Regions from separate parts of the Nocardioides sp. JCM 18998 genome, predicted to be linked through region 2. Evidence: riboswitches for the same ligand, from Rfam matches in the RefSeq annotation. Region 2 holds a riboswitch; each other region holds the start of a gene.

Region 1 (9,438 bases), 1.0 Mb from region 2:
CGCGAGAACGAGGGCGACATCATCTTCGCCGCCGCCAAGGCGACCCCGGAGCTGATGGCGTTCACCATCCGGCACTCGTCCGGCGTGATCTGCGTGCCGATGCCCGGTGACATGCTCGACCGGCTCGAGATCCCCCTGATGACCCCGCACAACCGGGACAAGCTCCGTACGGCGTACACCATCTCGGTCGACGCCCGCGACGGCGTCTCGACCGGCATCTCGGCGGCCGACCGCGCCCACACCGCACGCGTGCTCGCCGACTCCGCCACCGAGCCGTGGGAGCTGACCCGTCCGGGCCACGTCTTCCCGCTGCGCTACCGCGAGGGCGGCGTCCTGGTGCGCCGTGGCCACACCGAGGCCGCCGTCGACCTGGCGATGCTCGCCGGGCTGACCCCGGCCGGCGTCCTGGTCGAGGTCGTCAACGACGACGGCACCATGAAGCGCGCCACCGAGCTGCGCACCTTCGCCGACGAGCACGGCCTGGCGATGATCTCGATCGAGGACCTGGTCCGCTACCGCCGCCGCGTCGAGGTGCTGGTCGAGCGCAAGGCCGAGACCAAGCTGCCGACCAAGTACGGAGACTTCACCGCCTACGGCTACACCGTGAAGACCGACGGCTCCGAGCACGTCGCGCTGGTCTACGGCGACGTATCGGGTGAGGAGCCGGTGCTGACCCGGGTCCACTCGGAGTGCCTGACCGGCGACGTCTTCGGCTCGCAGCGCTGCGACTGCGGTCCCCAGCTCGACGAGGCGATGCGCTCGATCGTCGAGGAGGGTCGCGGCGTGGTGGTCTACCTGCGCGGGCACGAGGGCCGGGGGATCGGCCTGGTCGCCAAGCTGCAGGCCTACCAGCTGCAGGACGGCGGCCGCGACACCGTGGACGCCAACCTCGACCTGGGGCTGCCCGCCGACGCTCGTCACTACGGCGCCGCCACCCAGGTGCTGCGCGACCTCGGCGTCACCAACGTCCGGCTGATGACCAACAACCCGGACAAGGTCAGCAACCTCGAGGACTACGGCATCGCCGTCGCCGAGCGGGTCGCGCTGACGCCCCACCCCAACGACCACAACATCAACTACCTGCTGACCAAGCGCGACCGGATGGGTCACGTCCTGCCCGGTCTCGAGGCGCTCAGCACCCACCAGAAGATCGAGGAGCAGGACGCATGACCGAGCGGAGCGAGGGAATCATCCAACACAGCGCGGCATGTGTCTCATGCGCGCACGGAGCACTGCGACACCAGGACCAGGGAGTACGCGCATGAGCGGTCACGGAGCACCCACCACCGAGGCGTTCGACGCCCACGACCTGCGCGTCGCGGTGGTCGCGGCGAGCTGGCACGAGGTCGTCATGAACGGACTCATCGAGGGCGCCCAGCGAGCGCTGGCCGATCACAAGGTCGAAGCCCCGGTGATCGTCCGGGCGCCGGGCACCTTCGAGCTGCCGGTCGTCGCCGACGCCCTTGCCAAGGAGGGCTACGACGCCGTCATCGCGCTCGGCGTCGTCATCCGCGGCGGCACGCCGCACTTCGACTACGTCTGCTCCGCTGCCACCGACGGCCTCAACCGGGTCGCCCTGGACCACGGCGTGCCGATCGGCTTCGGCGTCCTGACCTGCGACGACGAGCAGCAGGCCCTCGACCGCGCCGGCCTGGAGGGCTCCGCGGAGGACAAGGGGTACGAGGCCACGGCGGCCGCCCTCGCCACCGCCCAGACCCTCAAGCAGGTCCGCAGCCACCTGCTGGGCTGACCACGGGGCTAGTCGGGCGGACGGAGGAGCCGGCGGGTGTCGTCGGCGAGCCGGACCGTACGGCGGGTGGCGTCGAGGTGGGCGAGCAACGGCAGCGCGACGCGTCGGCTGGTGTCGAGCGCCTGGCGGGCCTGACTGGTCGTGAACGGCTGCGGCAGCGTCGCGAGCCGGGCGAGCGCCGCGTCGGCCGCGTCCGGCAGCAGCACCACGCCGGGTGCCAGGCGAAGCGCCAGCCCGGTCCGGTGCAGCGCCCCGAGCGCGCCGTCGTCGACACCGGCGACGGCGAGCTCGTCGGCGGTCGGGGCGGCGAACGGCCGGCCGGCGAGCAGCAGCGTGACCCGGGCGAGCGCGTCGGCCAGGCGCGGCGACAGGGCAGCGCTCGCACCGGCCTTGCGGATCCGGCCGGCGACGTACTCCACGGGGTCGGCCACCAGCGCCTCGGCGAGGCCGGCATCCGGTAGCCCGAGCGTGTGCGCCGCGGCCGCGGCGCTCAACCCCTCGTGGCCCGCGGCGTCGGTCGCCTCGACCAGGGCGGCCCGCAGCCGCGTCGCCTCCGTGGGCGAGAGGACCCAGCCGGCGGCCTCCAGTGCGCCCTCAGGGGTGCCGCCGGCGAGTCCGAGCCGGTCGAGCGTCGCCCGGCGGATCCGTCCGCGCATCGCGACGTATGCCGCGGTCGTGCCGTCCAGCGTGGCCAGCGCCTGCGCGCGTGCTCGCGCGGCACCCCGTCGCCGCAGCTCGGGCGGGTCGGGATCGAGGACCCGGACGCCCCAGATCCGGCGGTCGCCCGGGTCCCGCAGGACAGCCCGGTCACCGGCCCTGAGCGGGAGGGGCGCGTCGAGCACCAGCCGGCCGTACCCGCCGTCCAGCGGCCGGGCGTGCACCGACATGGTCGTGGACCCGAGGTGCAGCTGTGGCCGATCGGGGACGACGCCCTCGCCGATCAGCGCGACGTCGACCGTCCTCGTGATCGGGTAGGCGGCAGCGCTCAGCAGCGGCGTGCCCCGCCCGACCGACTCCGGTGCTCTCCCGCCCAGGTCGAGCGCCACCCGGGCCGGGCCCGCCATCGCGGCACGGGACACCCCGAGCGCCTCGAGGCCACGGACCCGGACCTGCTCGCCCGCGAGGGTGAAGAGGGTGTCGCCGACCGCGATCGTGCCGGCCGGAAGGGTCCCGGTGACGACCGTGCCCGCGCCGCGGATGTGGAAGCGGCGATCGACCCACAGCCGCACCGGGGTGTCGGCCGGGGGCGTGGGAACGCCGCCGAGCAGCTCATCGAGGCGCGCCCGGAGCTCGTCGACTCCGGTGCCGGTGACGGCGCTGACGGTGACGACGGGCGACCCGGCCATGGTCGTACGGGCGACCTCCGCGACCGCCCGGGCCGCGGCGGGCGCCGGGTCGGCGAGGTCGGAGCGGGTGATCACGATGAGCCCGTGCTCAACTCCGAGCGCGTCGAGCGCGGCCAGGTGCTCGCCGGCCTGCGGCATCCAGGGATCGTCCGCCGCGACCACCAGCATCGCGACCGGGACCGGCCCCACACCGCTGAGCATGGTGGTCAGGAACCGCTCGTGTCCCGGCACGTCGACGAACGCCACCTCCCCGGCGCCGGGCAGCGAGGTCCAGGCGTAGCCCAGCTCGATGGTGAGCCCGCGGCGGCGTTCCTCCTCGAGACGATCGGGGTCGGTGCCGGTGAGTGCTCGTACGAGGGTCGACTTGCCGTGGTCCACGTGGCCGGCCGTGGCGACGACATGCATCAGCGCTCCCGCAGCATCGACACCGCGTCCCGGATCCGCTCGTCCTGGTCGGCGGGAACGGCCAGCAGGTCGAGCAGCAGCCGGCCGTCCTGGACCCGGCCCACCACCGGCGTCGGACCGGTGCGCAGCGGCACGGCGAGCGACGCGGGCAGCGCCACCGCGGCGCTCGGGATCGGCACGCCGGGCGCGCCGCCGCCTCCGACCCGGCCCTCGCTCGCGACGGCCTCGGCGCCGACGGCCTCGGCCAGCCGGCGGGCACGGGTCATCAGTTCCCCGGGCCGGCTGGCCAGCGCCGTGGCGACCGGCGGCTCGGGGCCGGCCAGGGTAGCCTCCAGCGCGGCCAGGGTGAGCTTGTCGACCCGCATCGCCCGGGCCAGCGGGTCACGCCGGAGGCGCTCGACCAGATCGCCGGCGCCGAGGAGGAGGCCGCACTGCGGGCCGCCGAGCAGCTTGTCGCCCGAGGCGGTCACCAGGCTGGCGCCTGCCTGGAGCACCGTCGTGGCGTCCGGCTCGTCGGGCAGGCGAGGATGCGGCTCGAGCAGCCCGGAGCCGATGTCGACCACGAGGGGGACACCCCGCGCCCCGCACAGCGTGGCGAGGTCGCAGATCGCGACCGAGGAGGTGAAGCCCTCGACCCGGAAGTTCGAAGGGTGCACCTTCAGCACGAAGCCGGTCTGCGCGCCGATGGCCCGCTCGTAGTCGGCATCCCGGACCCGGTTGGTGGTGCCCACCTCACGCAGCCTGGCGCCGACCGACTCCAGCAGCTCCGGGATCCGGAACCCGTCGCCGATCTCGACGAGCTCGCCGCGGGCGATCACGATCTCCCGTCCCCGCGCCAGCACCGAGGCGGCCAGAGCGAGCGCCGCGGCGCCGTTGTTCACCACATGGGTGCCGCCGGCGTCCGGCACCCGGCCGGCGAGTGCGGCCAGGGCGGCCGCGCCCCGCCGGCTACGACGGCCCGACGCCAGATCGAGCTCGACATCGGTCGCGCCCGCCGCCCGTCGTACGGCCTCGACGGCGGCGTCCGACAGCGGCGCCCGGCCCAGGTTGGTGTGCACGACGACGCCGGTCGCGTTGATGACGGGCCGCAGGGACGATGCCGAGGGCGGGAGCATGTCGAGGACCGCCGCGACGACGTCCTCGGGTGCGATCCGCCCGGCACGGCACTCCGCGAGCGCCGCCGTGACGGCCGCCTTCACGGTGGCGCGCCCCAGACTCCCGAGAGCCGGCGTGAGCTCGGGGCTGGCCAGCACCGTGTCGGTGCGTGGCGTACGACGGCGCGGGTCGTCGGACACCGGACCTCCCGGGGTGTGCGAGGAGGGGGTCGGCCGAGGCCGCCCCCGTGGTGCTCCGACGCTAGCGAACCGGCCGCCTCAGTGGCCGGCGGGCTCGCGGGCGGACGAGCCGGCCGAGCTGGCGTCGCCGTACAGGAAGTAGTAGCCGCCGGCCACGAACACCCCGGCCCCGACGGCGTTGCCGAGGAACGCGAAGACCAGATTGAGCACGGTGTCGCCGAACGTCAACCCGCCGGGGGCGTCGACCATCAACGCTGCCGGCAGGAAGAACATGTTGGCCACGACGTGGTCGAAGCCCAGCGCGACGAAGGCCATGATCGGCGGCACGATCGCCAGGATCTTGCCGCTGACCGAGACAGCCGCCAGGGCGCACCAGACGGCCAGGCAGACCAGCCAGTTGCAGCCGATCGCCCGGACGAACTGCTCCCAATGCGTCTCGGTGACGCCCTTGCCGGCGGCGATGGTGCCGAGTCTGATCCAGTTGGGGGAGTCCTTGGCGAAGAGGCCGGACTGGTCGGCGAGCAGCCAGGCGACGAAGACGGATCCGACGAGGTTGCCGATGGCGACCCAGAGCCAGTTGAGCGCGAGCCGGGCCAGGCTGACGCGGCCCGCCAGGGCGGCCATCGGGACCAGCATCATGTTGCCGGTGAGCAGATCGGCTCCGCCGATCACGACGAGGATCAGGCCGAGGCTGAACGTCACGCCGGTGACGATGGTGATGATCCCGCCCCAGGTCTTCGGGTCGAGTCCGGCCGAGGCGCTGATCGCGACCAGGGCGCCGAAGGCGATGTAGGCGCCGGCCAGGAACCCGGCGACGAGCGCCTTGGCAGGCGTCGCGCCCGCCTTGGTCTCGCCCGAGGCGATGGCGAGCTGGGTGACTTGCTGAGGTGTGTTGAACGACATGGGTCTCTCCGATCGGAGTGCGAGCGCGTCGTCAGCGGTGGGCGCGTCACCTGCGCGGTTCCCCACCCGGCGACGGTTCATCCGCGGCCGGCGATTTGGCCGGACCGGTGACGCCCTGCCTACTCTCGTAGGGTCCTGGGACCCCCTGGGGCGACCGCCGTGCGACGCCGAGTCCTGTCCCGCCGGTGCGTGACACCAAGCTCATCGGGCAGGAGCGGGGAACCCAGGTTCCACGGGTCCACGGACCCTCGGGGTGAAGTCGCACTGCGTGCGGCCGGGCACACTGCGCCCGAATCCGACAGCTAACTCCGCAGGCGCGCAGGAGAATCGTCATGCGCATGCGCACCATGCTGTCCGCGGCCGTCCTCTCGGTCGCCACCATCGCCCCGGTCGTCGCGATCGCCGGGCCGAGCCACGCGGTCAAGACCCACACCTGGGAGCGGCTCGCCCAGTGCGAGTCCAGCGGCCGCTGGCACATCAACACCGGCAACGGCTACTACGGCGGGCTGCAGATCAGCCCGAGCACCTGGCGGGCCAACGGCGGCGGTCGCTTCGCGGCCCTGCCGCACCAGGCCTCGAAGCGCCAGCAGATCAAGGTCGCGGAGCGGATCAGGCACAGCCAGGGCTGGGGCGCCTGGCCCGCGTGCTCGGCCCGCATCGGCGTGCGCTGAGCGCACCCCTCCAGCGCGTACGGGCGGCCGCACCTCTCTCGGGGTGGCCGCCCGTACGTCGTCGTGCACGCTGGCGGAGGCGGACGGGAATCGAACCCGCCTGACCGAGATGCTCGGCCACTACGGTTTTGAGGACCGCGCCCGGCACCAGCCGAGGAACGCCTCCGAGAGCAATCTAGTGCGACGACCCGCGCGGTCGTGCGCGCACCGCACCCGGTCCGGCCCGGGACCCTGGTCTCGACGCGGGGCATGTGGTTACCTGGCTGACGTGACGGCGTTCCTCGGATGGCCCCTGTTGCGGCAGCTGACCGGTCCCGACCGGCTCGGTCGTGGTGCGGCCGCGCAGTCGCGGCGCAGCCAGGGCCTCGAGCCCCGCATCGCCGACGCCGACCGTGCCGTCGACTCGGTGTGTCCCTACTGCGCCGTCGGCTGCGCGCAGAAGGTCTACGTCAAGGACGACCGGGTCATCCAGATCGAGGGCAACCCGGCCAGCCCGGTCTCCCGCGGGCGGCTGTGCCCCAAGGGCAGCGCCAGCAAGCAGCTCGTCACCAGCGCCTCGCGCGTCACGAAGGTCCGCTACCGCCGCCCCTACGGCACCGAGTGGGAGGACCTCGACCGCGACACCGCGATCGACATGATCGCCCGACGCGTGATCAAGACCCGCAAGCAGTTCTGGGAGTGGGACGACCCCGAGGGGCGCCGTACGCGCCGCACGCTCGGGATCGCCAGCCTCGGCGGTGCAGCTCTCGACAATGAGGAGAACTACCTCATGAAGAAGCTGTACACCGCGATGGGCGCCATCCAGATCGAGAACCAGGCCCGTATTTGACACTCCTCCACGGTTCCCGGTCTGGGGACCTCGTTCGGCCGGGGTGGGGCCACCACCTACCTGCAGGATCTGCAGAACGCTGACCTGATCGTCATCCAGGGCTCCAACATGGCCGAGGCCCACCCCGTGGGCTTCCAGTGGGTGGTGGAGGCGAAGAAGCGCGGCGCCCGGGTGATCCACGTCGACCCGCGCTTCACCCGCACCTCCGCGCTCGCGGATCAGCACGTCCCGATCCGGGCCGGCTCCGACATCGTGTTCCTCGGCGCCCTGGTCAACCACATCGTCAGCAACGAGCTGGACTTCCGCGACTACGTCGTCGCGTACACCAACGCGGCCGCGATCATCGACGAGCGCTTCCAGGACACCGAGGACCTCGACGGCCTCTTCTCCGGCTGGGATCCCGAGGAGGGGCACTACGACCCCGCGACCTGGGCGTATGCGCCGCGTCCCGGCACCGACGACGAGCCGGCCGGGCAGAGCGCGGAGGGCGCGGCCAGCGACGCGTCCACGTCGGGGGAGCACCACCGCGAGTCGCACGAGATGGCGGTCTCGGAGACGCACGGCTCGGGCGGCCCGCCCGTCGACCACAAGCCGGCGCGGGACGAGACACTGCAGCACCCGAACTGCGTGTACCAGATCCTCAAGCGGCACTACGCCCGCTACACCCCGGAGATGGTGCAGGAGGTCTGCGGCATCGGGCCGGAGGACTTCGGGCGGGTCGCCGACGCCCTGGTCGCCAACTCGGGTCGGGAGCGGACGGCCGCGTTCTGCTACGCCGTCGGCTGGACCCAGCACAGCACCGGTGCCCAGATGATCCGGACGGCCGCGATCCTGCAGTTGCTGCTCGGCAACATCGGCCGTCCCGGCGGTGGCGTGATGGCGCTGCGCGGACACGCCAGCATCCAGGGCGCCAGTGACATCCCGACGCTGTTCAACATCCTGCCCGGCTACATCGCGATGCCGCACGCGGCACTGCACCACGACCTCGACAGCCTGCTGTCGGGGCAGGAGGGCAAGGCCGGGTTCTGGGGCAACGTACGCAACTACACCGTCAGCCTGCTGAAGTCGTGGTGGGGCGAGGCGGCCACGGCCGAGAACGACTATTGCTTCGACTACCTGCCCAAGCTCACCGGCGATCACTCCACCTACGCCAGTGTGAAGCTGATGATCGACGGCGGCTGCAAGGGCTACTTCCTCGTCGGTCAGAACCCGGCCGTCGGCAGCGCGAACGGCAAGATGCAGCGGATGGGCCTGGCCAACCTCGACTGGCTCGTCGTGCGCGACATGCAGATGATCGAGTCGGCCACCTTCTGGAAGGACGGGCCCGAGATCGAGACCGGCGAGCTCGAGACCGACAAGATCGGCACCGAGGTCTTCTTCCTCCCGGCCGCCTCGCACGTGGAGAAGTCCGGCTCGTTCACCCAGACCCAGCGGATGCTGCAGTGGCGCGACAAGGCCGTGCCGCCGCCGGGCGACGCGATGAGCGACCTGCACTTCTACTATCTGCTCGGCAAGCGGATCAAGGAGCTATTGGGCGCCGACGCCACCGAGGCCGCCGACGAGATGAACCGTCCGCTGCTCGATCTCACCTGGGACTACCCGCTCGACGACGAGGGTGAGATCGACGCCGAGGCGGTGCTGCGTGAGATCAACGGCACCGACGCCGACGGCAAGGCGCTGTCGTCCTACACCCAGCTCAAGCCGGACGGCTCGACCCGCTGCGGCACCTGGATCTACTGCGGCGTGTACGCCGACGAGGTGAACCAGGCACGCCGGCGCAAGCCGCACTGGGAGCAGGACCAGACCGCCGCGGAGTGGGGTTGGGCATGGCCGGCCAATCGGCGCATCCTCTACAACCGCGCCTCGGCCGCGCCCGACGGCACGCCGTGGAGCGAGCGCAAGAAGCTGGTCTGGTGGGACGAGGAGGCCGGGAAGTGGACCGGCTCCGACGTCCCGGACTTCATCGCCGACCGGCGGCCCGACTACGTCCCGCCGGAGGGGGCGAAGGGACCGGACGCGATCGGTGGGACCGATCCGTTCATCATGCAGACCGACGGGAAGGGCTGGCTCTTCGCGCCGCTCGGCCTGGCCGACGGGCCGCTGCCGACGCACTTCGAGCCGGCCGAGTCGCCGGTGCGCAACGCGCTGTACGGCCAGCAGAGCAACCCGGTGAGCAAGTGGGTGGCCGACGACACCAACCCGCTCAACCCCAACTTCAGCGACGTGTTCCCGTACGTCT
Region 2 (9,438 bases):
AGCAGGACGCCGCCCGCCTCCAGCTGCGGGTCGACCGGCTCGAGGCGGAGCTCCAGGAGGTCCGCGAGCGCCGGCGTACGGACGCGGAGAGCGCCAAGCAGGAGAACAACCTGCTGCGGCGCCGGCTCGGTGAGGCCCGCGCCAGCAGCCGGGGCGCCCTGGCGGGGGTCGAGGAGTCGATCGCCGCGGCTCGGGCGGCCCAGGCCGAGGCGGAGGCGAGCGCGGAGTCGCTCGCCCGCGAGGTGCGTCAGCTCCGCGCCCGGGTCACCCAGCTCGAGGCCGAGGCCGGCGAGGGCCGCCGCGCCGCCCGCAGCGAGCGGGACGCCGCGACCGTACGGGCCCGCCTGCTGCTCGACACCCTCCTGGAGGCCACCTCGGGACTGCAGCGTGAGCTGGCACTGCCGCAGACCGGCGGCACGCCGGGTGAGGGCGTCGAGGCCGGCTACGCCGTCACCGAGCCGCCGGAGACGGGACGCGCCCGGACGGTGGCGAGCATCGGCGAGCTCGAGGGCTACCTGGCCATGCCGCGGGTCCGGCTGATCATCGACGGCTACAACGTCACCAAGCAGGCCTGGCCGACCTCGGCCCTGGACGCTCAGCGGATCCGGCTGATGCAGGCGCTCGCGCCGCTGGTCGCGCGTACCGGTGCGGAGACGACGGTCGTCTTCGACGCGGCGACGGTCCCGGGGGCGGCGGCACGCCACGTCGCCGGCGCGCCGCGCGGGGTCCGGGTGGTCTTCAGCCCGCCCGGGGTGATCGCCGACGACGTCATCCGGGACCTCGTGGCCGCCGAGCCGAGCGGACGGGTGCTGCTGGTGGTCAGCGACGACCGGGCGGTCGCGCGCGACGTCGCGCTCAGCGGAGGTCGGCCGGTGCCGGCAGCTCTGCTGCTGCAGGCGGTGCGCTGAGCGCTGGTCGCCGCTCCAGGTAGCCGACGGTGACGTGCACGCCGAGCGCCAGCAGGATGCCGACGGCCTCGTCGAGCACGTAGTGCTCGCCGTAGAGGAGCAGCGTGAAGCACATCAGCGCCGGGTAGGCCAGCGCGAGCCAGCGCCACCAGCGGGTGCCCCGGCTGATCGCGAACAGCGCGACCAGCATCGCGGTGGCGGCGTGCAGGGAGGGCATCGCGGCGACCGGGTTGGTCAGCGGCCCGTCGAGGATCCGGGTGAGGCGCAGCCCGAAGCCGGACCAGCCCCGGGTCGGCGCCGCCAGGATGGGCGAGGAGAGCAGCCCGTCGCGCGAGGCCATCCACGGCGGCGCCATCGGGAAGACCACGTAGCCGACCAGCCCGGTCAGGTTGAGGGCGACGAAGCGGGTCATCCACTGCTTCCACACCGGCCGGTCGCGCATCCACAGCACCCACGCCAGCACCCACGCGGTGATGAAGTGGGACAGGTACGTCGTGGTCAGCACCGTGTCCATCCACGTGCCGCCCTGAGGTCCGCAGGGCCCGCCGCAGATCCCGTACTGCAGGCGCTGGGCGAGGATCTCGCCGCCGCCCAGCCAGCGGTCCACCTCGATGGCCGGCTCGAAGTGCACCGGCAGGCCGAGCAGGTAGACCAGGCCGTAGCTGTAGGTGTAGGCAAGCAGGAAGAGGACGGGCAGGGCCCAGTCCCGGGCGAAGCCCAGGTGGGAGCGGACCGGCGCGTCGACGCGGCAGGCGATCGCCCCACCCCACAGCCAGAGGAACAGCGCGAGCGGGTCGGACGGCACGCCGATGGTCACGCTCCAGACGGTCAGGAGCGCGAGGTAGACGACGACGGCGAGGACGCGGCGGGTCCGCAGCCGAGACCAGAGCCGGGACCACATGGCGACAGTCTGGCCCGCACCGCAAGAGCCCGGGGCGCCCGGGTCCCGTCGCGACACGGGGCGATAAGGGGCGACACGCCGGCCGACTCACTGGCCGACACGCCGGCCGACTCACTGGCCGACTCGCTGGGGCAAAACTGTCAGGGGTCCCTGCGAGCGTCCCCGACATGAGCACAACGATCGACTGCGGCACCTGCGTGGTGCGAGGACTGGAGTGCCACGACTGCGTGGTGACGGTGCTGCTCGGCATGCCGCCCGAGCTGACCATGGGGGACGAGGAGCGCCGCGCGCTCGAGGTCCTCGCCGACGGCGGGCTGGTGCCGCCGCTGCGTCTCGTCGAGCCGACGGAGGGTCCCATCGTGGAGTCCGCCTGATGCTGCTGGGCCGGATGTGGCCTCTGTGACGAATGAGGCGCAACACGCCGCCCCAAGCGATTGGCACGGTCGTGTCGGCCTCGGTTATGGTCTAGGGCACTTGGTGCTCGACGCTGCGGATCACACAGATTCGCGCGGGCACCGCGCTGAGTCGTGAGTCGCTCTCCGGAGCGGGGCGCGAGCCGGGGAACCATCGACGGCCTGGCCGTCATCTGGGGTGAATCTCCCGCGAGGCGTGTCCACCCAGGACACGAGGAGCAGGGGTAGGACATGTCGTGTCCGAATCCGTCAGCTCACCCGGTAGGCGTACGACAGAACAAGGGAGAACGCCCGCTCGTGACCCACGGCCGGAACCGACTCATCGCTGCTGGTGTTGCGACGCTCGCCGTCGCTGGAGTCGTCGGGATGCTTCCCAGCAACCCCGCCCAGGCAGCCCCGTCCATCAAGGACGTCCAGGCGAAGGTCGACGACCTCTACCGCCAGGCCGACGTCGCCGGCGAGCGCTTCGACGCCGCCAACCTGCGCCTCAAGCAGCTCCGTGCCGAGCTGGTCGACCTCCAGGCCGACCAGAAGCACCAGGGCCAGCAGCTCAGCGGCGTGCGCGACCAGGTCCGCGACTCCGTGCTGGGCCAGTTCGAGGGCTCGAACATGTCAGCGGTCGGCCAGGTCGTCACCAGCGACGACCCCAAGGCGTTCCTCGCCGGGCTCTCCACGATGTCGGCCTACGACGGCATCCAGAACAGCCTGCTCACCGACTACGCCAACCAGGTCAACGCACTCGAGCTGCGCCGTGAGGCGACCGCCAGCCGCACCGACCAGGTCGCCGCGACCGAGGCCGACCTCAAGAAGGCCAAGGCCGAGATCGACGACAAGCTCGCCGAGGCCAAGAAGGTGCTCGACGGCCTCCAGGCCGAGCAGCGCGAGGCCCTGCTCTCGCGTGACTCCACCCGCGTCTCCGCCTCCGACATCGGCGCGAGCGGCAGTGCCGCTGCCGCGATCGACTTCGCGATGGCCCAGGTCGGCAAGGCCTACGTCTACGGCGCGGCCGGCGACAGCGCCTACGACTGCTCCGGCCTGACCATGCGCGCCTGGGGCGCCGCCGGCGTCTCGCTGCCGCACTCCTCGGCCGCGCAGTACAACTCCGGTCGCCACATCTCGGAGTCCGAGCTGCAGCCGGGCGACCTGGTCTTCTACTACAGCCCGATCAGCCACGTCGGCATGTACATCGGCAACGGCCTCATCGTGAACGCCGAGAACCCGAGCGTCGGCGTCAAGGTCACCGGCCTGCACGACATGCCGTACGTCGGCGCCGTCCGCCCGGGCTGACGCCCGCCTGAGCCTTCCTCGACCCGCGCGACCACGGGTCTGATTGACTCGCGCCATGACTGACACGGACCGCCCCTCAGCACGAGGGGCGGTCCGCAGTCGTCTGCGGCTCGTCATCGTCGCCGGGGTGGTGATGATCGCGGCCGTGATCGGCCTGTCGATCCGGCATGCGCACGACGACACCTACGTTGTGCCGACCTCCAACGGCTCCGAGCACGCCGCCGCCGAGCAGCCGACCGCTGCCGCGGCCGCGCTCGCCGCGTGGCAGCGGGCGATCGCGGACGGGCACTCGGACGCGGCCCCCGGCACCGCGGCCCGGACCGCCGCCGAGAACGCCGGCCGGCTGCGCGTGCAGGACTTCACCGCGCGCTACATCGCCCCCGCCGGTGCGGTCGCGGCCGACGGCTCGTGGACCGCCGACGTGGCGCTGACCTGGCGTTTCGGTGGCGTCGATGCCGTGACCGCGAGCGAGGACGTCGGAGTGACCTTCGCCCCGTCCCCGGGCGGTGTCGAGATCACCGCCTTCGGCGGCGCCGGGGACCGGCTGCCGATCTGGCTCAGCGGGCCGGTCGAGGTCAGGCGTACGGCCGACACGATGGTGGTGCTCGCCGGCTCCGGCGCTGCAGCCCAGCAGCGCGCCGAACGCTTCGACACCCTGGCCACCCGTGCCGTCGCGACCGTGCGCCGCGTGCTGCCGTGGCCGCATCCGGGCCTGGTCCTCGAGATCCCGGCCGACCAGTCCGGGCTCGAGCAGATGATGGGCGCGAAGGCCGACAGCTACCACGGGGTCGCCGCGGTGACCGCGACCGTCGACGGCAGTGCGTCCGGGCCGGTGCACGTGCTCGTCAATCCGCAGGTGATCGGCGGTCTCAACAGCCAGGGCGCCCAGATCGTGCTCAGCCACGAGGCCACCCACGCCGCCACCGCGGTGGCCGGCAACACCACCATGCCGTCGTGGCTGTTGGAGGGCTTCGCCGACTACGTCGCGCTGCGCGACGTCCCGCTCCCGCTCACCACCACCGCCCGCCAGATCATCGCGGACGTCCGCGCCGACGGCGCCCCGCATCATCTCCCCGGCGCGGCCGAGTTCGACGACCAGTCCGAGAGCTTCGGCGCGGAGTACGAGGCCGCCTGGCTGGCCTGCCGTCAGCTCGCGCGGATCGCCGGTGAGCCGGCGCTGGTGCGGCTCTACGACGACGTCCGCGACGGTGCCACGCTGGACACCGCGATGCGCCGCGACACCGGTCTCGGCGTCGCCGCCTTCACCGCGCGCTGGCGCGAGGAGCTCACGGAGCTGGCCCGATGACGAGCTGGGTGCGGCGCCTCTCGCTGATCATGGCCCTCGGGGGAGCGGTGGCCTTCGTCGTCCTCGCCGCCGTGCTGGTGCCGTGGCATCCCTACCCCGGTGGCGCGCTCCAGGTCCCCGACGCCCGCACGGTCTTCACCCCGGAGCAGCTGGAGCGCGCCACGGCGTACTCCCACGTCGTCCGCTGGCTGGGGCGCAGCTCGCTGCTGGTCTCCCTGGCGGTCGCGTGCCTGCTCGGCTTCAGCCGCTTCGGGCGGGCCGTCGCGCGACGCCTGCGCGGGCCGTGGTGGCTGCGCGCGGTCGTGCTGGTCCTGCTGGTGGCCGTGATCGGCCGGCTGGCCACGCTGCCGTTCGGCATCGCGATCCAGCGCGAGCAGCGGCACTACGGGTTGTCGCGGCAGAGCTGGGCGGCCTACCTCCAGAACGCCGCCATCGACACCCTCGTCGGTGTGGTGGCCACCTCGATCGCGGTCGTCGTGCTGCTCGCCATCGCACGGCGCTGGCCGCGGGCATGGCCGGCGATCGCGGGCACCGTGCTGGCGGCGCTGGTGCTGATCGGCTCATTCGTCTACCCCGTGCTGGTCCAGCCGCTCTTCAGCGACTTCACCTCGCTGCCACAGGGCGATCTGCGCACCCAGATCATGCAGATCGCCGATGAGGAGGGCGTCCGGCTCGACGACGTCCTGGTGGCCGACGCATCGCGGCGCACCACCCAGATCAACGCGTACGTCACCGGCTTCGGCTCCACCCGCCGCGTCGTGCTCTACGACAACCTGATCGACGACCTGCCGCGCGGCCAGGTGCTGTCGGTGGTCGCGCACGAGCTCGGCCATGCCAAGTACGACGACGTGCTGACCGGCACCCTGCTGGGCGTCGCCGCGGCCTTCGGTGCGGTCGGCGTGCTCGGCCTGCTGATCGGGCCGCTCACGCGGCGGCGGTACGGCGAGAGCGGTGCGGACTCGACGGTGCTGACCACGAGGTCGGCGGAGGTCGTCCCGCTGCTGCTGGCCCTCTTCGCCGTCGCCTCGGCGCTGTCGCTGCCGGTGCAGAACACGATCAGCCGGCAGATCGAGACGCGCGCGGACGTGACCGCCCTCCAGGTGACCCAGGACGAGGAGTCCTTCGTCGCGCTGCAGAAGCGGCTCGCGATCAGCGCGCTGGCCGATCCGACGCCGCCGACCTGGTCGCAGTTCGTCTTCGGCTCGCACCCGACGTCCCTGCAGCGGATCGCCTTGGCGGGCCGGGTGCTGGACGGCCGCTGAGCCTGCGGCTGCCGCAGGGTCTGGGAGCCGGGATCAGTGCTGGGTGCAGCCGGTCTGGCCGGTCTGGGCGGTGACCGTGTCGCAGGTGTTGTGGAACAGGTTGTTCACCCGCCCGCCGAAGGTGTAGACCACCAGCACGATGAGCGCGGCGATGCCGGCCGCGATCAGGGCGTACTCGACCGCCGAGGCGCCGCGATCGGCGCGGTCGGTGCGGCGTGGCTGCCGGGTCATCCGGCTCCTTCCGGTACTTCCGGTGCTTTCGGTGGCTGTGTGGCTGTGTCCTGGCGCCGGAGGTCCCTCCCAGGCCTCCGGCGGGGGCGAGGCGCCGCAGCGGGGGCTGCGGCGCCTCGGGGTTCCCTCGAGGGTGAGAAGGTCAGGCGCCGGGGGACGGCGTGCCACTCGTCGTGTGGCAGCTCGTTGTACTGGTGCCGCTACTGCCGATGCAATCGCTAGTGTCCTTGAAGACATTCGAGATCTTGCCGCCGAAGACGAAGACGACGGAGACGATCACCGCGGCGATGCCGGCGATCAGCAGGCCGTACTCGACGGCGGAGGCGCCACGGTCGTTGTCGCGACGACGCATCGTGAACATGGCGGTCAGGTAGCTCAACATGGGATCCCCCTCGGTCGTTTCCGGGGGCTGCTGTGCCGCCCGACACATCCATCGTCGCCGAGCGGGGCGTGCGGCGGATCGGGCGATGGTGCCGACGGTCCTAGTCCTTTCGGGCTAGCAGCGGGACCCCGTAGTCCGGCCCGTAGTCCGGCCCGGAGTCCGGCCCAGAGTCCGGCCCGGAGTCCGGCCCAGAGTCCGGCCCAGAGTCCGGGTCAGAGTCCGGCCCGGAGTCCGGGTCAGGTGCCGGTGCGCTTGATGCTGGAGAGCAGCCCGATCCGCATCGCGGTGACCAGCGCCTGGGCGCGGTTGGCGGCGCCGAGCTTCTGGTAGATCCGCGCGATGTGCGACTTCGCGGTCGACTCGGAGAGGTAGAGCCTCTCGCCGATGGCGGCCGCGCCGAGCCCGTCGGCGAGCAGCAGCAGGACGTCGTGCTCGCGCTCGGAGAGCCGGGTGGACTCGCTGCTCTGGCGCCGCATCATCGCGCCGATCAGCCCCGAGCAGACGAACGATCGCGGGGAGACGGCGGCGTGCCGCGCGGCCCGTACGACCTCCTGGCTGGGGGCATCCTTGCCGACGAAGCCGGAGGCTCCGCCCTCCATCGCGGCGAAGATCTGGTCGTCCCCGGAGTGCATCGTCAGGACCACGACGCCGGTCTGGTCGCTCTGCGCCCGGATCGCGCGCAGGATGTCGAGGCCGGTGCCGTCCTGCAGCTGCAGGTCGACGACCACGACCTGGGGTGAGATGCGCTCGTAGAGCACCAGAGCCTCGGCGACCGAGCTCGCCTGGGCCACGACATCGAGGTCCTCCTCGAGGTTGATCACGCCGGCCAGACCCTCACGGATCAGCTCATGGTCATCCACCAACAGCACACTGGTCATGCCCATCCCTTCGTCGGCCTCAGCGGAGGCATCTCATGTCCCGACGATCTCGACGGTGACGCTCAGGCCGCCACCGTCACGCCCCACGATGGCGAGAGATGCGTTGATGAGCAAGGCCCTCTCTCGCATGATCGACAGTCCGTGGGAGTCCTGGCGAGGTGCCTGCATGCCCCGGCCGTCGTCGCTGACGGTGATCCGGGCGTGCGGCGCGCGCACCTGGCAGTGCACCTCGATCGCCGATGCCTCGGCGTGCTTGATGGCGTTGTTCATCGCCTCCTGGGAGATGCGGAACAGCTCCGCCTCGACCTCCGGGCGCAGCCGGTCGGTGGTCTCGTCCAGGGTGACGTGGATCGGGACACCCGAGACCTCGCTGAGGTTGCGGGCGATCGCCCCGATCGCGGCGCCGAGGCTCTCGCTGGAGCCGACGGTGGTCCGCAGGTTGACCAGGGAACGGCGGATCTCGGCGACGATCGCGGTGATCCGCAGGCGCAGCACCCCGATCCGCTCGGCCTGCTCGGCGGTGGTGGCCGTGCCGGCCAGGGCGTCGACGAGGTAGCCGAGACCGGCGATGTCCTGGGCGACGCCGTCATGCATCTCGCGAGCGAGTCGGCGGCGCTCCTCCGCGGTCGCCGAGTCGCGGAAGGCGGCGAACAGCAGCGCCGTGTCGAGATGCACCGCACTGGCCTGGAGCTTGCGGCGCAGCTTGGTGAGCCGGCCGTAGAGGTCCAGGCCCTCGGCGGAGACCCGGTGGGAGAGCTCGCCGACCACCACGGCGGAGACGCCGGCGTCATGCGAGGAGAGCAGCGGGATCGCGAAGAGGTTGCCACTGCGATGGACCGCGGCGCTGGACCAGGCGGTCACGGCGACGACCTCGGCGCCGTCGTCGAGCGGGACGTCGTGCACCTTGGAGACCAGCGGGATCAGCGCATCGCCGCGCGGGACGTAGAGGGCGACCGCCTCGATCGGCAGCTCGTCGCGGACCTGGGCGAGGATCGCCCCACCGAGCGCCATCGCGTCCAGGCCCTCGTCGAAGTCGTCGCTGAGGTCGATCAGCCGGCGCAGCAGGGACTGGGCATAGCGGTACGGGGCGAGCGGGTCGGCCCGCTGCTGCAGCGCGGTGTGCAGGAAGGTGCCGATCAGGCCGACGCCGAGACCGGCCAGACACCAGCTGAAGATGTTGTAGCCCTCGGTCGTGCTGATCCCGTGGGAGACCGCCAGCGAGGCCGTGATGACGGCGAAGAGGGTGGTCGACAGGGCCAGCACCACGCCCCACGCGCCGCGGTAGACCCCGGCGGTGAACGGCACGATCGCCAGCCCCGCCAGGACGACCGGCTGGTGGTCGACGACGATGCCCGACGCCAGGCCCACGCCGGCGGCCTCGAGGCCGCCCAGGACGTCGAGCCCGACGGTGCTGCGCCACTCCAGCAGGGTGACCACGGCCCACATCACGGTGATCGCGGCGAGCGCGAACAGGGCCCCGGCATCGCGCGACCACAGCAGCGGGACGACCATCGCGGCGACGGCGAAGGCGCGCGCGAGGGCCGCGGCGCGGCGGTGGTGCAGATCGACGGCCGTGGCGGGCGCGTCGCTGGGGGTCAGGGCCATGACTGCCTTCAGAAGTGGGCGTTCATGATGTTGATCGCGGCCGGCCCGAGCACCGGGATGAAGAGGCACGGCAGGATGAAGAAGATGAGCGGGACGGTCATCTTCACGGGCACCTGCTGCGCCTTGCTCTCGGCCCGCTGGCGGCGCTTCACGCGGATCTCGCCGGACTGCACCCGCAGCACCTGCGCGACGGGGATGCCGAAGCTGTCGGCCTGCACCATCGCGCTGACGAACGTACGCACGTCATCGACGTTGCACCGCTCCG
Region 3 (9,438 bases), 2.0 Mb from region 2:
GCTGTCATCACCACGATCATCACCCAGCCCGGGACGTCGCCGCGGTCGTCGCGCCGTTCGGCGAGGTCGTGATGGAGCCTGAGGAGGGCGAGCAGGAGACGGTCCATGGGATGTTCCTTTCCGAGTTTCAGGACAGACCGAGGTGGAGGCCGAGGACGCCGGGGAAGAACGCGAAGATGACGGTGGTGGGCATGACGAGGAAGACGATCGGCAGCATCATCAGGACCTCCTTGCGGGCCGCGACCTCGATCAGCTCGCGGCGGCCCGCCTCGCGGACGTCGGCGGCCTGTGCGTGCAGGACGTCGGCCAGCGGGGTGCCGCGCTCGATCGCGACGGCGATGCCGGAGGCGAAGCGGGCCACGAGCGGGAGTCCCGTACGGGCGGCGAGGTCGTCGAACGCCGCTGCGACCGGCTGGCCCGTCCGCACGGCGGCCAGCACGCGGGCGAGCTCCACGGACAGCTCGCCGTCGCTGCGGCGTACGACCCGATCGAGCGCGCCTATCGGCGACTCCCCCGCCGCGACCGCGAGCGCGAGCATCTCGGCGACGGCCGGGAACTCCGCCACGATCCGCCGTTCGCGATCGCGCACCTGGCTGGTCAGCCACGAGTCACGGGCGAGCACGCCGAAGACGAAGGCGATCGCACAGACCAGCAGCGCAGGCACCGCGCTCCCCGGATCGCCCAGGCCGCGAAGCAGGCCGTAGAGCGCAGCGGCGGCGAAGCAGCCGAGGCCCCAGAGCACCTGTTCGACGCGGAAGTCGTGCACGCTGCGGTCGAGGCCGGCCCGGTCGAGGCGACGCTGCACCGAGGTCGCGCCTCCCAGCACCCGCTCGACGGCGTCGGCAGCGCGGCGCAGCACCGGGCCGAAGACCGCTCCCACGACCGGCGGCAGCGGGCCGGCGGCGGGAGGCGCGGCCGGCGCGGTCGACAGATCGCGGATGTAGGGGAGCACCCGGTCGGCCAGCTGGGGGCGCCGGATCGCGCGCACCCGGGTGGCCACCAGCAGCAGGCCTCCTCCGGCGACCGCGCCGAGCGCTGCCCCGCCGATCGCGCCGGTGCTCATCGGGGTCCCTGCCCACAGCGGAGCGGAGCGAGCATCCGGATGGGGTTCATCGCAGGATCCGCCGCTCGGTCGGGAGACGGCCGATCCGGAGCATCACCCGGTAGGCCATGACGCAGGCCGCCGCGCCGCCGGCCAGCACCACGATGCCGCCGGGCGAGGAGTAGCGCTGGATCACGTCGGGTTGGAAGGAGAGGAAGAGCAGCACCAGCCACGGCGCCGCCACCGCGAGCCGAGCGCCGTTCACGGCCCAGGCCTGGCGCGCCTCGAGCTCGGATCGGGTGCGGGCCTCGGCGCGCAGGTATCCCGACAGGTTGCGCAGCAGCCGGCCGAGCTCGCCGCCGCCGACCTCGCGGGCGATCCGCAGGCCCTCGACGACCCGGTCGCCGACGGGGTCGGCGAGTCGGTCCTTGAGCCGGTCGAGACAGTCACCGAACCGACCCGACACCTGGTAGTCGAGCGAACTGCCCGAACGGCTCGCGCAGCGCCTCGGGGCCCCGGACCGCCAATCCCGAGAGCGCCTCGGGCAGCGAGAGCCCGGCGCGGACCGCGGAGGCCAGGTTGTCGACCGCCTCGGGCCAGACCTCGGCGAACTCGCGCTGCCGGCGCCGCGCCCGCCCCGCCACGATCGCCACGGGGAGGTAGCCCGCCATGGCGGCGAAGCTCACCGCGACCGGAGGCGTACGGGTGACGATCTCGCTCAGCAGGAACACCACGAGTCCGCAGGCGCCGCAGAGCAGCCAGAGGCTGGTGGAGGAGACACCCTGCAACCCGGCCCGGGCCAGGAGGGCGCCGGTCCGGTCGGCCTCGCGGGGGCCGCGCGGGGTCCGGGGCAGCGCGAACGCCGACCAGCACAGCAGCAGGCCCACGCCGATGCCCAGCCCCAGCACGGCGCCCATCAGCGGGCTCCCGCCAACAGGGCGTGGAGATCGACGCCGATCCGCTCGTACCGCTCGCTCCTCGGCGGCACCCCGCTCCCCCGGAGCAGCTCGCCGCCGCGGCGCTCGAAGACCGGCGCGGTCTCGATGATGTCGTTCTCGACCCGGCCCGGGACGGCAACGATCTCGTTCACCCGACGCACGCCGCGGGCGTCCATGCCGAGATGGACGACCAGGTCGACGCTCGAGGCGACGGTCGGGATCACGAACTTCGGTGAGATGTTCTCGCCGGCCAGCAGCGGGAGCGTGCAGACCTTGACCAGTGCCTCGCGCCCGGAGTTGGCGTGGATCGTGCACATCCCCGGGATCCCGCTGTTGAGCGCCAGCAACAGGTCGAGGCACTCCTCGGCGCGCACCTCGCCGACGATGATCCGCGAGGGCCGCATCCGCAGCGACTCCTTCACCAGATCGCGCAGGCGCACCTCGCCGGTGCCCTCCAGACCGGCCTGCCGGGTCTGCATCGCGACCCAGTCGGGATGCGGGAAGCGCAGCTCCCAGACCTCCTCCGCGCTGATCACCCGGTCGGCGCCGGGGATCGCGGCGGCCAGACAGTTCAGCATGGTGGTCTTGCCGGCCTGCGTCCCGCCGGCGACGAGGATGTTGAGCCCGGCGCGGACGCTCGCCTCCAGGAAGGCAGCGGCGGGTGCGGTGAGGGAGCCGAGCTCGACCAGGTCGGCCAGGCGGGTGGCACGCATCGTGAACTTGCGGATGTTGACCGCGGAGAAGCCCCGGGATATCCCCTCCAGCACCACATGCAGCCGGTGGCCGCCCGGCATGGTCGCGTCGACGAACGGCGTCGAGCGGTCGAGCCGGCGCCCCGACACCTTGAGCATCCGCTCGACCAGCTCCGTCACCTGCTGCGGGTCCAGGACCAGGTTGGTCAGCTCGTGGCGACCGTTGCGGGCGATGAAGACCTTCGAGACGTCGTTGATCCAGACCTCCTCGACCTCGTCGTCGTCGAGGTAGGGCTGCAGCACCCCGAAGCCCGCGACGCGGGCGATCAGCTCAGCGACCACGGCCTGGGGGTCGGGGACGGGCAGGACCGCGCCGGTCAGGGAGCGCTCGTCGTGAGCGCGGACCACGGCCTCGGCGAGGCGCCGTACGACAGCGCCCTCGCGCTGCGGATCGACCGCCTCGCGGCGGACCAGCTCGCGCAGCTGCGCGTCGAGCAGCTCGACCAGCTGCTGGTCGGCCAGCACGTCGACCGATGGCGACATCCCCATGCCCGCTCTCTCTCCGCCGCAGCGGCCAGCGAAACCGACGACAACGTTCTGTGGATAACTCGTGGTCAAGTGACAGGAACGTGACCTCGACTTGGCGCGTTTAGCACTGATCCGGCGCCGGATCGCCGATGATGGGTCCGTGCAAAGCCCGGACGTGAACCAGCCCGTTCTCCTGCGGGGCGAGGAGGGCGACTACGCCAGTCGCGTCGAGGGTGTCGACGGTGGTGGCCTCACCCTGGCCCGGCCGTTCGGCCTCCCGCTCGACACCACGCTCGACGTGGGCCGTCCGTTCGACGTGCAGTGGACCAGCGATGGTGGCCTGCACTCCCTGCCCGTACGGGTGACGGAGCGCTCCGTCGACGGCAAGGTCCGGATCTGGCACGCGGTACCCACCGGCCCCGCCCGTCGGGCCAACCGGCGCGCGCACGTCCGGGTCGCCGTCGCCATCGCCCTGGTCATCGAGATCGACGGCGCGGAGGTCGCCGCCTCGATGCTCGACATCAGCGAGGCGGCAGTGCGCTGCCTCGTGCGCGAGCGGCTGCCCGAGCCGACGCCCGAGTCCACCTCCGAGCACGACGCCGCGCCGGACGAGCCGCGGCGGGTGCGGGTGATGTTCACCCTCGGCGGCCAGGACTTCGCCCTCAAGGGCACGATCTTCCGCAGCACGCCGTCGGGCTCCGACACCGAGCTGATCATCAGCCTGCCGGACGACGAGCGCACCGCCACCGCCGTACGACGCGCGGTCTTCGCCGAGCAGATCCGGGCACGGCAGCTCGCGGTCGAGTGACGCTCGGGTAACGCCGTTCGCGTGTCGCGGGCGAAGCTTCCCGATCGCGCCTATCCTGCGGCTGCACATGGCCTGAAGGAGAGTCGTGGAGATCCCACCGCTGAACCACCCCGTGATCCTCCGCAGCTCGGAGGGTGCCGAGTACACCAGCCGCAGCGAGGGCGTCGAGGACGGCGCCCTGGTGCTCGCCACGCCGTTCGAGCTGATGAGCCGCGCCCGGTCCATGGAGGGCACCGAGATCACGGTGTGCTGGACCTCCACCGCCGGCCTGTGCGAGCTCGTGCTCGTCATCGTCGGCAGCGCCGTCGACGGCCCGGTCCGGGTCTGGCACACACGCCCGGCGAGCAGCGCCACCCGTACGCGCCACATCAACCGGCGCGCGCACGTCCGGGTCCCGGTGAGCAGCCGGATCACCGTGGAGCACGACGGCACCTCGTACGACGGGATCATGCTGGACGCCAGCGAGGCGGGTCTGCGCTGCCGGCTCTCCCTCGCCGACCTCCCCGAGGCCGCCGAGGTGGTCGCCTCCTTCAGCGTCGGCGAGGACCTGTTCGCCCTGCCCGGCGTGGTCTATCGCGTCACCACGCACGACGAGGGCACCGAGGTCGTCCTCGCGCTCGAGGCCGACAACCGCGACGCCACCACCCTGCGCCGCGCGCTCTTCGCCGAGCAGATCAAACAACGCCAGCGCCAGCGGCTCGTGTGACCGAAGGGTCGGACGAGCCGCCGGCGCTGCCGGTGGGGTGAAGCTGTGGGGTGAAGCTGTGGGGTGAAGCGGTGGGATCAGCGCGGGAGGCGCTCGGTGCCCGCGAACCAGCTGTTGGTCCAGATGGCTTCCTTGCGGACGTGGGTGCCGCTGTAGGGCGCGTGCACGATGATCCGACGACCGTGGCTCCAGCCGTCGAACATGCCGACGTGGTAGACGTGGCTGCCCTCGGTGAAGAAGACCAGGTCGCCCGGGCGCATCGCGGAGCGCGGGATGTGGCGCACGGCGCCGGCCTGGGCCGCGGAGGTGCGCGGCAGGTGGATGCCGGCCGCGCGGAACGAGAACAGCATGAGGCCGGAGCAGTCGAACGAGCCCGGGCCGACGGCGCCGTACACGTACGGGTCGCCCTGCTGGTGCGTGGCCACCGCGAGGGCGCGGTAGACGCTGTGGTTGCGAGCCACGACGCGTCGGTGCTCGCGGACCTGGTGCAGGTGCGCGCGGTGACGCTTGCGGACCTTGCGCCGATGCTCGCGCTCGACCTTGCGCTGGTGGGCCGTCAGGCGCGGGGCCGTGGCTGTCACCGCCGTGCTGGACGTGGCCGTGCTGGACGTGGCCGTGGTCGACGCGGCCGGGGTGGTGGCCGCCTGGGCAGCCGCCGGAACAAGTGCCAGCAGACCGATCGATGCGGTCGCGGCCAGGGTGGTGCGAATGAATGTGGGCATGCGTGGGTGTCCTTCCCACGCCTGCGAGGTGAGCTGTCGGGTTCGGGCGAGAAGGTTGCCCGGCCGTGCCCTGATCTCTCAGAGCCTCGGCTTCACCCCGAGCCGCACACCGGCATCCGGCGTACGGCGTAAAACGTGGGTCCCCCGCTCCTGCCCCTGGTTTCAAGCTCGAGGATCGGTTACCGGAAGGGACAGGACTCGGCGTGCCCGGTGGACCGATGCTTGCCTCTGCAAGCGGTCAGGACGGTAGGCACGCCTCTCGGCCGAAATCCAACTCGGACACTCGACCAGGCGTGCCCCAGGTCACATCCCCCGCGTGAATCGCGTCCTTTACCGTGACGCGTTTCACACATGTTTACTTTTCAACTCACTGGACGAGCGAGACCAGATCCTTGACGCCGTCGACCACGTGGGTGGGCCGGTACGGGAAGTTCTCGACCTGGTCGGCACGGGTGGATCCGGTGAGCACCAGGAAGGTCCGCAGGCCGGCCTCCAGGCCACTGATCACGTCGGTGTCCATCCGGTCGCCGACCATCGCGGTGGTTGCCGAGTGACCCTCGATCCGGTCGAGCGCGGAGCGCATCATCAGCGGGTTGGGCTTGCCGATGAAGTACGGCTGGCGCCCGGTCGCGGTCGAGATCAGGGCCGCCACCGACCCGGTCGCCGGCAGGGTGCCCTGCTGGGAGGGGCCGCTCGCGTCGGGGTTGGTGGCGATGAAGCGCGCGCCGCCCTCGATCAGCCGGATCGCTCGCGTGATCGCCTCGAACGAGTAGGTGCGGGTCTCCCCCAGCACGACGTAGTCCGGCTTGCGGTCGGTCATCACGTAGCCCACGTCGTGCAGGGCGGTGGTCAGGCCGGCCTCGCCGACGACGTACGCCGAGCCGCCGGGGCGCTGGTCGGCGAGGAACTTCGCGGTCGCGAGCGCCGAGGTCCAGATCGCGTCCTCCGGCACGTCGATGCCGCTGCCGAGCAGGCGTGCGCGCAGGTCGCGTGGGGTGAAGATCGAGTTGTTGGTGAGCACGAGGAAGCGCCGGCCGGTGGCCTTCAGCGCCTCGATGAACTCCGAGGCGCCGGGCAGCGGCACCTCCTCGTGGACGAGCACGCCGTCCATGTCGGTCAGCCAGGTCTCGATCGGCCGCGAGGTCGTCATGATGCGCATCCTTTCATCCCGGTGTGCTCATCGCCGCGGGAGGACCACTTCCACACCACCCTCGGCGTACTCGCCCTCCAGTCGTCCGCCCAGCGCGACGGCGACCGTACGGGCGCGCAGCAGCGGCGAGGTGCTCGCCTTGCGCACCGCGATCGCCGACTCGGCGGTGATCGTGATCCGCAGGTGACCGTCGGAGCCGGCGGCGAAGACCAGCCTGACGTCCCCGGCGCTGCGATGCTCCAGGTCGGCGAGGAGCAGCTCGAGGATCTGCTCGACGGGTCCCGGGGTGTAGGTCGTGGTGGCGTCGCCCTCGATCGCCGCGGTCAGGGTGCGGTGCTGCGTATCGAGCTCGTCGGCCCAGCGCTGGGTGAGCTGGCGGGCCAGCGTCCCGAGCTCGATCGCGGCGTCGGCCACCAGGGCCCGATGGCGGGCCAGCGCCACCAGCTCGCCGGTGACCGCGTCGAGCTGGTCGACCCGGGCGAGCGAGCGCTGCAGCGCGGCCGCGGTCTCGGGCTTGAGGTCCTCGTCGAGAGCGGCCTCCTCGAGCTCGAGGCGCAGGCCGGTCAGCGGGGTCCGCAGCACGTGCGAGGCACGCTGGGCCAGCCGCTCGTCGGTCTCCATCCGGTCCTGGAGCTGCTGGGCGCTGGCCTCCAGCGCCGAGGCGATCTCATTGGCGGCCGGGACGTTGCTGGGTCTCAGGTCGAGCTGGAAGCGGCCCCGCCCCAGCGCCGCCGCCGCCTCGGCGAGCTGGTGGAACGGCCGCTCGTACGCCCGGGCGAGGGCGATCCCCCCGAGGGTGGACAGCGCTCCGACCGCAAGCAGGGCGAGCAGCAGGGTGGCGGTGCTCGGCCAGGCCACATCGTGGGGGACGTGGTCGTCCTCGCTCACCAGGACGTAGCCGCCGTCGTCGATGCTGACCGTGGCCCACAGGTTCGCGGTGCCGTCGTCCGGGCCGAGCGGACCCGAGAAGCCGGTCGAGCGAACCTCGATGTCGGCACCGTCGACGGCGTGGTAGCGCACCCCGGTCCCGTCCTCCAGGAACGGGCGCAGGAACTCGGCGTTGATCACCCCGCCGTCGTCGCGGCGCTCGTGGACAGCGACGGCGATCGCCGCGGCTGTCTGCCTGATCAGGAGGTCGTCGTGGTCACGGACCCTGTGCTCCACCGACCAGGTGCGCAGGAGGTAGCCGAAGGACGCGACGAGCAGAACGAGAAGCACGAAGAGAGGCGTGCTCCGCCTACGCATCCTCCTGGCCGCCCTCGAGGCGGAATCCCACTCCTCGCACCGCGACGACCTTGTCGGTCACCGCGGCGGCCTCGAGCTTGCTGCGCAGACGTCCGATGGTGACGTCGAGTGTCTTGGTGGAGCCGAACCAGTTCTCGTCCCACACCTCGGCCATCAGCCGCTCGCGGGCCACGACCTTGCCGCGCTGGCTGGCGAGCAGGGCGAGGACCTCGAACTCCTTGCCGGTGAGCGGGACCTCGCGGTCCTCGGTGTAGACGCGGTGCGCGCCGACGTCGATCCGCAGGCCGCCGCCGTCGACCGACACCGCTCGACCGACGGTGCGGCGCAGCAACGCGCGCACCCGGGCCTGCAGCTCGGCCAGGCCGAAGGGCTTGGCCAGGTAGTCATCGGCGCCGTAGTCGAGGCCCACCACCCGGTCGAGCTCGCCCGAGCGCGCGGTCACGATCATGATGCCGCCGTCGAAGCCGCCGGAGCGGGCCTCACGGCACACGTCCAGGCCGTCCATGTCCCCCAGGCCGAGGTCGAGGATGACCACGTCGGCCGGTGACTCCGCCCCGCGCTCGAGCTCGTGCAGAGCCGCCGAGCCGGTCTCGACCCAGGTCACCGCGTAGCCCTCGCGCTCCAACGTGCGCACAAGGGGGAAGGCGATGTCTTCCTCGTCCTCGACGACCAGCACGCGATGGCTCACGGGAGAAGGATAGGGATCACTCGCCCGTCTGTCGGGCAATTGCCACAACCGTCTCGCGAGCGCCCCGGCGGCGCCCCCGCTCCGCGACCACGAGCCGGGCGATGGCGAGCACCACCAGCCCCGATCCGAGGATCGCCGCGAGGACCAGCCACGCCGCCGGATCCGCGGCCCCGAGGATCGGATAGCCGGCGTACGGGACGCTGGCGACGACCTTGGACACCGCTGTGCCGGCGGGCAGCTGCCACGGGTCGATGGCGCCCGTACGCACCGTCCGGATCCCCAGGTCGTTGACGCCGTCGACCTGACGCACCACCGACTTGTCTCCGTAGTCGGCGGGCTCTTTGAACCTGATCGTGTCGCCGCGCTCCACCGCGCCCGAGGTGGTGCGGAGCGTGAACAGGACCGTGCCCCGGTCGACCCGACCGGCCAGGTCATCGTTGCCGACCACCGTGACCCGCAGCCCGAGTGTGACCGGGATGAGGACCCCGAAGGCGACCACGGCGACGGCCACCACCCCGATCACCCGCCAGCGCCAGGCCCGCGCCGGGCGGCGCTGGGGCACGGCCGGAATCTCCACATCCGAAAGGTAGGACGACCGAGCGAACGGCGGTGGCACGCCGTGTCCACAGGTTTCTACGGCGCGGTAACAGCGAAGAGGTCGCCGTGCTCCTCGAGCCGCACGAGGACCTCGCCGAAGGTGAGCTGCTCCAGCGCGAGGGGGTCCTCGGCCCCCGCCTCGACCTCGTCCCAGCTGATCGGAGCGGCGACCGTCGGGCGCTCCTTGCCCCGCAGCGAGTACGGGCAGACGGTGGTCTTCGATCCGGCGTTCTGTGACCAGTCGAGGAAGACCTTGCCGGACCGCTTGGACTTGGTCATCGTGGCGGTGACGAGGCTCGGGTGCTCCTTCTGGAGCTGCTCG

What was found. A riboswitch is a leader RNA that binds a small molecule or an ion and turns the genes downstream of it on or off. The one in region 2 is predicted to bind cyclic di-AMP.
Region 1: linked by a shared signal. The riboswitch ahead of ACZ5L9_RS15940 (transglycosylase family protein) and the one ahead of ACZ5L9_RS00310 (C40 family peptidase) in region 2 are both predicted to bind cyclic di-AMP.
Region 3: linked by a shared signal. The riboswitch ahead of ACZ5L9_RS11365 (C40 family peptidase) and the one ahead of ACZ5L9_RS00310 (C40 family peptidase) in region 2 are both predicted to bind cyclic di-AMP.

Annotation. Positions count from the first base shown of each region.
Region 1 is NZ_AP043886.1:3,374,163-3,383,600, forward strand. Features, by position in the region: gene ACZ5L9_RS15915 (bifunctional 3,4-dihydroxy-2-butanone-4-phosphate synthase/GTP cyclohydrolase II) at 1-1,170, shown strand, start outside; gene ribH (6,7-dimethyl-8-ribityllumazine synthase) at 1,262-1,750, shown strand; gene selB (selenocysteine-specific translation elongation factor) at 1,759-3,501, opposite strand; gene selA (L-seryl-tRNA(Sec) selenium transferase) at 3,501-4,796, opposite strand; gene ACZ5L9_RS15935 (formate/nitrite transporter family protein) at 4,875-5,699, opposite strand; cyclic di-AMP (ydaO/yuaA leader) riboswitch at 5,883-6,031, shown strand; gene ACZ5L9_RS15940 (transglycosylase family protein) at 6,032-6,370, shown strand; tRNA gene ACZ5L9_RS15945 (tRNA-Sec) at 6,442-6,536, opposite strand; gene ACZ5L9_RS15950 (hypothetical protein) at 6,639-7,199, shown strand; partial or broken gene fdh (formate dehydrogenase) at 7,212-9,438, shown strand, end outside.
Region 2 is NZ_AP043886.1:55,481-64,918, reverse strand. Features, by position in the region: gene ACZ5L9_RS00325 (NYN domain-containing protein) at 1-908, shown strand, start outside; gene ACZ5L9_RS00320 (phosphatase PAP2 family protein) at 856-1,809, opposite strand; gene ACZ5L9_RS00315 (hypothetical protein) at 1,977-2,183, shown strand; cyclic di-AMP (ydaO/yuaA leader) riboswitch at 2,337-2,505, shown strand; gene ACZ5L9_RS00310 (C40 family peptidase) at 2,589-3,509, shown strand; gene ACZ5L9_RS00305 (hypothetical protein) at 3,565-4,815, shown strand; gene ACZ5L9_RS00300 (M48 family metallopeptidase) at 4,812-6,077, shown strand; gene ACZ5L9_RS00295 (Flp family type IVb pilin) at 6,111-6,308, opposite strand; gene ACZ5L9_RS00290 (Flp family type IVb pilin) at 6,451-6,690, opposite strand; gene ACZ5L9_RS00285 (response regulator) at 6,927-7,568, opposite strand; gene ACZ5L9_RS00280 (sensor histidine kinase) at 7,602-9,173, opposite strand; gene ACZ5L9_RS00275 (type II secretion system F family protein) at 9,182-9,438, opposite strand, start outside.
Region 3 is NZ_AP043886.1:2,429,483-2,438,920, reverse strand. Features, by position in the region: gene ACZ5L9_RS11400 (hypothetical protein) at 1-107, opposite strand, end outside; gene ACZ5L9_RS11395 (type II secretion system F family protein) at 128-1,063, opposite strand; gene ACZ5L9_RS11390 (type II secretion system F family protein) at 1,110-1,508, opposite strand; gene ACZ5L9_RS11385 (type II secretion system F family protein) at 1,489-1,959, opposite strand; gene ACZ5L9_RS11380 (CpaF family protein) at 1,959-3,221, opposite strand; gene ACZ5L9_RS11375 (PilZ domain-containing protein) at 3,361-4,008, shown strand; gene ACZ5L9_RS11370 (PilZ domain-containing protein) at 4,094-4,714, shown strand; gene ACZ5L9_RS11365 (C40 family peptidase) at 4,792-5,436, opposite strand; cyclic di-AMP (ydaO/yuaA leader) riboswitch at 5,440-5,615, opposite strand; gene ACZ5L9_RS11360 (HAD-IIA family hydrolase) at 5,804-6,586, opposite strand; gene ACZ5L9_RS11355 (histidine kinase dimerization/phospho-acceptor domain-containing protein) at 6,614-7,804, opposite strand; gene ACZ5L9_RS11350 (response regulator transcription factor) at 7,824-8,519, opposite strand; gene ACZ5L9_RS11345 (hypothetical protein) at 8,536-9,096, opposite strand; gene ligD (non-homologous end-joining DNA ligase) at 9,153-9,438, opposite strand, start outside.